DNA from 2 places in the Thermopolyspora sp. NPDC052614 genome. Region 2 is predicted to be linked to the other one. Evidence: riboswitches for the same ligand, from Rfam matches in the RefSeq annotation. Region 2 holds a riboswitch; the other holds the start of a gene.
The links. A riboswitch is a leader RNA that binds a small molecule or an ion and turns the genes downstream of it on or off. The one in region 2 is predicted to bind cyclic di-AMP.
Positions count from the first base shown of each region.

Region 1: it holds a riboswitch for cyclic di-AMP, as region 2 does, so the genes downstream of both, AB0K60_RS10320 (C40 family peptidase) here and AB0K60_RS19045 (NlpC/P60 family protein) in region 2, are expected to answer to the same signal.

Region 1 is NZ_JBFATZ010000004.1:153,819-158,226, forward strand. It holds gene AB0K60_RS10310 (glycosyltransferase family 4 protein) at 1-407, opposite strand, end outside; gene AB0K60_RS10315 (hypothetical protein) at 817-1,641, opposite strand; gene AB0K60_RS10320 (C40 family peptidase) at 2,027-2,599, opposite strand; cyclic di-AMP (ydaO/yuaA leader) riboswitch at 2,682-2,845, opposite strand; gene AB0K60_RS10325 (NlpC/P60 family protein) at 3,925-4,408, opposite strand, start outside.
Region 2 is NZ_JBFATZ010000008.1:117,667-122,074, reverse strand. It holds gene lysX (bifunctional lysylphosphatidylglycerol synthetase/lysine--tRNA ligase LysX) at 1-796, shown strand, start outside; gene AB0K60_RS19050 (LuxR C-terminal-related transcriptional regulator) at 1,016-1,264, shown strand; gene AB0K60_RS19045 (NlpC/P60 family protein) at 1,494-2,468, opposite strand; cyclic di-AMP (ydaO/yuaA leader) riboswitch at 2,472-2,627, opposite strand; gene AB0K60_RS19040 (amino-acid N-acetyltransferase) at 2,936-3,508, shown strand; gene AB0K60_RS19035 (RDD family protein) at 3,654-4,408, shown strand, end outside.

The DNA of each region.
Region 1 (4,408 bases), on a different contig from region 2:
TCGGCCCCCCGCGCGATGCGCCGCAGCAGCCCCCGCCCGACGCCGAGGCCCGCCCAGGCGGCCTCGTGCCCGTGCGTGAGCATCACGATCCGACTCGCGCCCGCCTGCCGCATCGCGGGCGCGAGCAGCCCGATCGGCAACGCCGCCCCGAACACGACCGTGTCGATCCGGTGCTCGCGCACCAGCCGCGCCGCGCGCCGGGCAACCGTCGGCACGGGCAGCATCAGCGTCGTCGGATGCCGGACCACCCGGTACGGCTGCCGCGCGTCGAACGCCTCGCACCCCCGCCACCGGGGCGCGTAGACGATCAGCGACCCAGGGGGCCGGCGCATGGCCAGGGCATGCACGAACGCCTGGATGCCCCCGGGCCGGGGCGGAAAGTCGTTGGTGACGATCAGAGTGCTCACGTGAGGGCAGACCGTTTCGCCGCGCGAGGGATCGGGCCGAGGCCGGCCGCCCCGGAACCCCCGGATGTAACGATGTAACGCGTTTCGAATCTACTGCACGATCGTCTCCACCGGCCGACGTCCTCCCCATCGGATATCGCCATGAGACCCTCGGCCGCCGACGCAAGGGCGGGACCCGTCCACGTCAGTTCCCTGCGCAGATACTCGCGCCAGGCGGCGGTGAACTCGGCCCACGTCCTCCCCATCGGATATCGCCATGAGACCCTCGGCCGCCGACGCAAGGGCGGGACCCGTCCACGTCAGTTCCCTGCGCAGATACTCGCGCCAGGCGGCGGTGAACTCGGCCCACGTCCTCCCCATCGGATATCGCCATGAGACCCTCGGCCGCCGACGCAAGGGCGGGACCCGATCATGTCAGTTCCCTGCGCAGATACTCGCGCCAGGCGGCGGTGAACTCGGCCGACCCCATCCCCAGCACCTGCCGCAGGACCGCGTCGGCATCCCGAGGCCGGAGGCGCATGTAACGGTAGAGGTCAACGAGCCGGTTCTCGCCGAAGCGGGCCGCGACGTACCGGCAGGCGAGCCACGCCTCCTGGTAGGCCCGCACGCGTCGCGGCCCCAGGTCGAAGTCCGACGGGCCGGGCAGGGCGTCGGGAAGCCGTCCCGCGCGCACCTCGGCGGCCAACTCGGCCGCGGCGACGGGCACCGGGATGCCCGAGTCACGGAAACCGACATAATCGGCGAACCCCTCCACCAGCCATCGGGGAGTGTCGTGGTCGACGGCGGCGCCGGTGGCGACGTGGGTCAGCTCGTGAGTGAGCACGACCCGCCGTCCCGCCGCCGAGAGCCGGGCGAACCCCGCGGGCTCGACGATCACGTGGCCGTCGCCCGCGAGCGCGGCCAGGCCGCGCACGTCGGCGGGCGCGGCGAGAACGGCCGCGCGGGCGGTGGTGGACGGCACGAGCACGATCGCGTCCACGGTCCCCCAGACTCGTGCCACGGTACGGCGGGCCCGCTCGGCGAGGTCCACGAGTTCGGCACGCAGTGCGGAGCCGCCGCCGACCACCACGACCCGGTCGCCCCGAGTAATCGCCGCGGCACCCGTCCAGACGGCGGGGTGCTCGCGGACGAGCGCCAGCGCGCGGCCCAGGAGCGGGTCGGGGGGCGGCACCGCTCCGGCGGCGGTCGCCGCCAGCAGGAGCACGGCAAGCGCCCGAGCGGCCCATCTGCGCATGATGCGGCATGGTACGGGGCGTGGCACCCGGACGTGACACAAGGCGTGGCGCGAGGATGCGGCACAGGGGCGTGGCATCCGGATGCGGCACCGGGACGTGACACAAGGGGTGGCGCGAGGATGCGGCAGCCGGACATGGCACCCGGACGTGACATAAGGCGTGGCACGAGGATGCGGCACCCGGGCATGGCATTCGGATGTGGCACCCGGACGCGGCACCGGGACGTGACACAAGGCGTGGCACGAGGATGCGGCACCCGGGCATGGCACCCGGACTGACACAAGGCGTGGCGCGAGGATGCGGCAGCCGGGCATGACGCGGCCCCGCCCACCGTGAGGAGAGGATGGGCGGGGCCGTGGTGCCGCGGTCGGCGTCTCGGCTACGTCACAGGCCGGGACGTACCGCGCCGCTGAACGACGCCCTGCGCCATGCGTTCAGCTTGTCGATGCGCACCCGCTTCCCCGAGCTGGGAGCGTGGATCATTTTTCCGTTCCCGACGTACATGCCGACATGGCCCTTGCCGTAGAAGAAGATCAGGTCTCCGCCACGGAGGTTCTTCCAGGAGACCTTGGTCTTGATCGCACGGTACTGTGCCGTCGTCACTCTCGGGATCTTCACGCCCGCCTTCCGCCAGGCGTACTGCACCAGACCGGAGCAGTCGAAGCCGCCCTTGCCGGTGCCGCCGTAGCGGTACGGCGTGCCGATCTGCGCCTTGGCCGCCGCGATGGCCCGGTTCGCCCTGGCGCGTTGCCGCGCGACCTTACCGAGCTTCCGGGTGGCCTTCCTCGTGCCCAGTTTGACGCCGCCCAAATTGACGCCGCTCAACGTCGCACCGCTGAGTTGCCCGGACATCTGGACGGTGGCCGGCAGGCCGGCCTGGGCTGTCGTCGGCGTGCCGGCGGTCGCGGCGTGGGCCGCGGTGCTCTGCAGGGTGACCGCTCCGGCTGAGACGGTCACGGTGAGGGCCACTCCGCCGAGGGAGACCCGGACGGCACGCGACAGACGGGGGTTGTGCGAGGTGGTGGACAGGATCTCTCCTAGGGTCTTCCACTTGCGCCTACCGGGTTAGCTGACGGGTTCGGGCGGGGAAGTCTGATCGCCCTTCGGTGAACATCACCGATTCACCCCGCTCCCTCGCACCGGAGGGCATTTGGGTCCCCGGCTCCATGCCTCCTGACTGCATGGATTCGGCCTGCCTCCGCAAACCGTTGAACATTAAACCATTGGTTCGGGTTGCGGCGACATTATGGATCTGTTATCTGATCACCCGGTGATCAGCCGGGTGTTCTTGGCAGCGGCATGGCATGTCGCTGCGAGGCGCAAATCTACACACGCCAAGCAAATGCCGTCGACGATTCCGCCGAAATCGCCACAAGACAAGGCTTCGAACGAAATAAAAGCCCAGCACAAACGAGAAGTAAGTTACCCGTTTGTGATGCTTATCACATCACTGGAAGGCGGCCATTGATCGTCACACGAACATCATCAGTAACAGGAGTAACAACCCCGGGAGGGCCCAAAACATGATCGAAAATCTCGGCCATCCAACGAAAGCGGAACATCCGAATGTCCACACAGAAGGGGGCGGATCGGACAAATCATGATGAATCAAGCAGCGATTCCCCGAATTTGACTGCCTCAAAAGTGACTAATGCCACATCGCCAAGAGGCTCACGCCGGACGAGACCGAGCGCACCCCGCACCGGCCTCCTCGACCTGGTGAAGAACGGGACGGAGACGCCCGGCCGACTCATGGACGTCCGGTCTCCCTCGCTCGACGAGGCGAGGTGAGACGGCCTCCTGCGAGGGCCTCGGCGTGGGCCCCCTGACCCGATGGGGCATTCAGGACGTCGCGGCACACCATCTGGGCGCGGGTCGGATGGTCGGCCACGGACCGGCCGCGTGACGCGAAGGCCCGGCATCGATGCGCCCCGGACTGGATGCGCGGCAGCGGTTCGGCATGGATGCGACCGCGAACCGGCCAGGCGGCGCAGCGGTTCGACTCGCCCACGGCCGCTCGCCGGGGCCACCGGCCCGGGCGAGCGCCCTGCTGAGGGTCATGCCGCCGAGGGCCCGCCGGTCTGCACGCACACGATGCCGGACGCGCTGCACCTCACCGCGGGCGGCGATGAACGGCACCGTACGGGCGTGAACGCGACCGGGAACCGACCGCGTCACATGCGAACCCGAATAAACCCCACCAAACCCGGCGCAGCACGCGGGGCGCGGACGCGGAGGGCCGACGCGCTCTTCGCAGGCGTCCCGAGAATCCGGGCCCGAGGTCAGGGCCGCACGGCGCCGACGAACCGACCCATGCCGTAGGACGACAGCGTCACGACCTTCACCACGTCGCCGGTGCGTGGCGCGTGCACCATCTTGCCGTCACCGGCGTACACGCCCACATGCCCGAGCCCGTTGCTGAACAGCAGGTCGCCGGGCTGCAAATCGTCCATCGACACGCGGCGGTTCGCCCCCCAGGCCCACTGCTGCGTGGTCGTACGGGGCAGTTCGACCCCGGCCGCCCGCCAGGCCGCCTGAGTGAGCCCCGAGCAGTCCCACACGCCCGGTCCCGTGCCGCCGTACCGGTACGGCTTGCCGATCTGGCTGTAGGCGAACTGCAGGGCCGTCCTGGCGTTGCCCGAGGCGGGGCCGGTGTACTTCAGGCCGGTGCTGTTGGTGTTCCCGGCGTTGTAGGTCCCCAGCCGACGCAGCAGCCGCTCCTGCTCGGTGACCAGCTTCTCGACCTCGTCCCGCTTCTTGCGGAAC
Region 2 (4,408 bases):
CGAGCTCTACCTCAAGCGGCTGGTGGTCGGCGGCATCGAGAAGGTCTTCGAGATCAACCGCAACTTCCGCAACGAGGGCGCCGACGCGACGCACAACCCCGAGTTCACCATGATCGAGGCGTACGGGACGTACCTCGACTACAACGACATGGCCGACCTGACCCAGCGCATGTACCAGAAGGCCGTGGTGGCCGCGCTGGGCACCACGGTCGTGGTGCACGAGGGGAAGGAGTACGACCTCGGCCTGCCGGAGTGGCCGCGGATCACCTTGTACGGCGCGGTCTCGGCCGCCCTCGGCGAGGAGATCACGCCGGGCACGCCGCTGGAGGAGCTGCGGCGGTACGCCGACAAGCGGGAGGTGCACTGGGACCCCAAGTGGGGGCCGGGCAAGCTGGTGCAGGAGCTGTTCGAGGCGCTGGTCGAGCACACGCTCGTGCAGCCCACGTTCGTGATGGACTACCCGCTGGAGACGTCCCCGCTGACCCGGCAGCACCGCGAGGATCCGCGGCTGACCGAGAAATGGGATCTCATCGGTTTCGGCACCGAGCTGGGCACCGCGTATTCGGAGTTGGTGGATCCGATCGAGCAGCGCAGGCGGTTGACCGAGCAGTCGTTGCTCGCGGCCGGCGGCGATCCCGAAGCGATGCAGCTCGACGAGGATTTCCTGCGCGCCTTGGAGTACGCGATGCCCCCCACGGGTGGCATGGGCGCCGGGATCGACCGTATGATCATGGCCTTCACCGGGCGCAACATCCGGGAGACGATCCTGTTCCCGCTGGTCAAGCCGACCGGGTGAAACCTTGCGGAAATAGTCCGGTTTTATTTGTGTAATGGGGAAAGCGGGCCGAGAGCGCATGACTCCTAACTGATCATGCCTCTCGGCTGCCCGTTTGTGATGTCGCCCCCATCGCCGCCGCTCACGGCTTGACGACCTTGATCGAGGCGTTTAGCGTTCCACACGGAGCGGGCCAAGACAATGCAACATCGCCGAGTTCGTCGTGAGGGAGGTTTCCCGATGGCGTATCCCGATGTGGTTTCCCAGAAGGAAGATCGCGTCGTCGGTGCGGACGGTGCGGGACTCACTGAGGATGACCTGCTCCTGCTGTCCGAACTCGCCAAGGGCGTCACGGTCGACCGCGTCGGGCGGCGGCTGGACGTGAGCGGGCGCACGGTCCGGCGTCGGCTACGCGGCATCTGCGACCGGATCGGCGTCGCCACCGCCATCGAGGCGGTCGCCTGGGCGGCTCGTCGACGCCTGATCTGAGGCGACGCGCCGGCCGTCCCCTTTCGTTGGGAGGTTCGCAAGCGTTCCACCGGGCCGGGTGCCGTCCGCGCGGGGACGGTCAACCCGGTCATTCTGGTCAATCCCGGTCAAACCGGGGCAAGGCCGTACACGGCTTGCCGTCGTAGCCCCTGGAACGATGCATCCGGCGACGCGGCACGGTCACCGCGGGAGTGCGGCACCCGCGCCTTCGCCGTCAGCCGGCCGCCGATCAGTCGGCGATGCGCACGCCGCCGACGAACGGGCGGTTCTTGATCGAGGCCACGCGTACCACGTCCCCGGTTCTGGGCGCGTGCACCATGAGGCCGCCGCCGATGTAGATGCCGACGTGGTGCAGGTCGTTGTAGAAGAACACCAGGTCGCCGACGCGCAGGTCCTCGCGGGAGACCTGGCGGCCCGCGGTCCACTGGCTGCCCGTGTAGTGCGGCAGGTTGATGCCCACCTTCTGGTAGGCCCACATCACCAGACCCGAGCAGTCGAAGCTGTTGGGGCCCTCGGCCCCCCACACGTACGGCTTGAGCTGCTGGCTCATCGCGTACCGCGCCGCCTGCGCGGCCTTGCCCTGCCCCACGATCGGGATGTTCATGAACCTCGCCCGCCCGGCGGCCGACCTGAGCTGATCGTTGGCCCGCCGGTAGAGGTTGCTCTCGGTCCTGGCGATGAGCCTGCTGATCTTGTCGCGGCGATCGTCGAGCCCCTTGACGATCTTCTCGACCTCCTCCTCCTGGGCGGAGGCCTCCTTCTTGGCCCGCTCGGCCTCCGCGAGCAGCGTGCTGAGCTGGTTCACCTCCTCGCCCCGCTCAAGCTGCAGCGCGTAGGTGGTGGCCGCCCCGTCGAGGTAGGAGTCCGGGTCGCCGCTGCCGGTGAAGGCGAGCCCGGAGCCGAAGCCGCCCATCATGTACTCGCCCTGCACCAGCAGCCCCGCGCGTTCCCGCCGGATGGCGAGCTCGTCCTGGTTGTCGCGGAGGATCTTCTGCGCCTTGTCGGCGGTGTGCCGCGCCTTCTTCAGCCGCTCCCGCTCGCGGTTGTAGTCCTCGGTCAGCTTCTCGATCTCGATGTGCAGGCTCTCCACCTGCTTGGTGAGCTGACGAAGGCTGGGCTCGGGGTCGGCCGTCGCCGACAGGGCCGGTGCGCCGATCGTCAGCGCGACCACCATGACGCCGGCCAGGCACATGCGCAGCAGCAAGCAAACTCCTCTCCCAGGCCGCCTACCGGGTTAGCTGACGGGTTCGGGCCGGAGGAGCCCTACCGAGACCCCGGCCGGACAGCCCGCGGGGGTCGCGGATTCACCCCTGTGACGTGGGTCCCCGGTTCCCCATGCCAGTGCGGATGGCGGGGATTAGGCGGGCCGGCCGCTGACGCAGCCGACACCGAGCTTGGACATTAATGCACCCCAAGGTCGCGCTCAACCAGAACTGCGATTTCGTTGTGATTCGACAACTGCGGAATCACGGTCCGGTCACATCCGTGAATCGGTCCAAACCGGCCCTGCGCTGGAGCGACGAGCGGGACGACGAGGGCGGGCAGGTGCGGCCCATAGCGAAGCGGTCTGGCGCCGTTCCGGCCCCCGGCAAAAGTGATCACATCACGGAATGGTTCGGGATAACGGACCAACCGATACGAGGTGGCTCGGGCAGGATACCCTGACCTGTCATGGAGCAGGTCGCGGAGTTCACACCGCTGGAAGGTGCGGTCGTGGTGAGGCGTGCCCGTACTCCGGACGTACGGGCCATCCGGCGACTTGTCGACATCTATTCGGGGGTGGGGCCGAGCCTGCTCAAGAAAGCGACCGTCACCCTGTACGAGGACGTGCAGGAGTTCTGGGTGGCGGAGCAAGGCGGTGTCGTCGTCGGATGCGGAGCGCTCCATGTGCTCTGGGAGGATCTCGCGGAGATACGCACGGTCGCCGTGGACCCGGAATACCGCGGTCTCGGAATCGGCCACAGCATCGTCGCCGCGCTCATCGACACCGCACGGGAACTGGGACTACGCCGTGTCTTCTGCCTGACCTTCGAGGTCGGGTTCTTCGCGAAGCACGGATTCGTCCCGATCCAGGGGACGCCGGTCTCTCCGGAGGTGTACGCCGAGTTGCTCGCCTCCTATGACGAAGGGGTGGCCGAGTTTCTCGACCTGGAGCATGTCAAACCCAACACACTCGGCAACACGAGGATGCTGCTGCACCTCATGCCGCGATCGGACTCTCCACGCGACATGGGCGAAAGGTGACGGTTGATCTCTTGGGTCGCTACGTTGGGCAACAGCCAGCATGTGCCTGAATGTGCCACATGCCCTCTCGAAGTGAGGTGACACGGTGAGCACCGGACAGCCACCGTATCCACGGGATGAACCGGATGGCGGGTCGCCGCCGGGGATGCCGGATTACCGGCAGAACAATCAAGGACCGGTCGACGGGTACGACCCGGACGTGACGGTCGTCAGCTACCGATCCGACCAGTACGGCTACGGTCAGCAGGGAGGATACGGTCAGCAGCAGCCCGGCTATGGCCAGCAGCAGGGCTACGGGCAGCAGGGGCAGGACGGCGGTTACGGCTACGGCCGACAGCAGACGGGCCCGCAGTCCTACGGCTCGGCGAGCGGCCCCCAGTCCTACGGCCAGCAGACGGGCCCCCAGTCGTACGGTTCGCAGAGCGGACCGCAGTCATACGGTTCGCAGAGCGGACCGCAGTCGTACGGCTCGCAAAGCGGGCCCCAGCCGTACGGTTCCCCCAGCGGGCCGCAGTCCTACGGATCGCAGAGCGGACCGCAGTCGTACGGCTCGGCGAGCGGCCCCCAGCCCTACGGCCAGCAGGGCGATTACGGCCAGCGCTCCAGCCAGGCAGGCGGCTACGGCCAAGGGGGGTACGGCCAGCAGCCCGGCCAGGGCGGCTACGGCCAGGGCCAGGGGGGCGGCTTCGGCGGGTCCACCGACCCGGGGTACGGCCAGACCAGCGATCCCGGCTACGGCCAGGGGGGCTACGGCCAGCAGCAGGGCGGCTATGGCCAGCAGGCCGGATACGGCCAGCAGCAGGGCTACGGTCAGCAGGGCGGCTACAGCCAGCCGGGCTACGCCCAGCAGGGGTACGGCCAGACCAGCGACCCCGGCTACGGCCAGGGGGGCTACGGCCA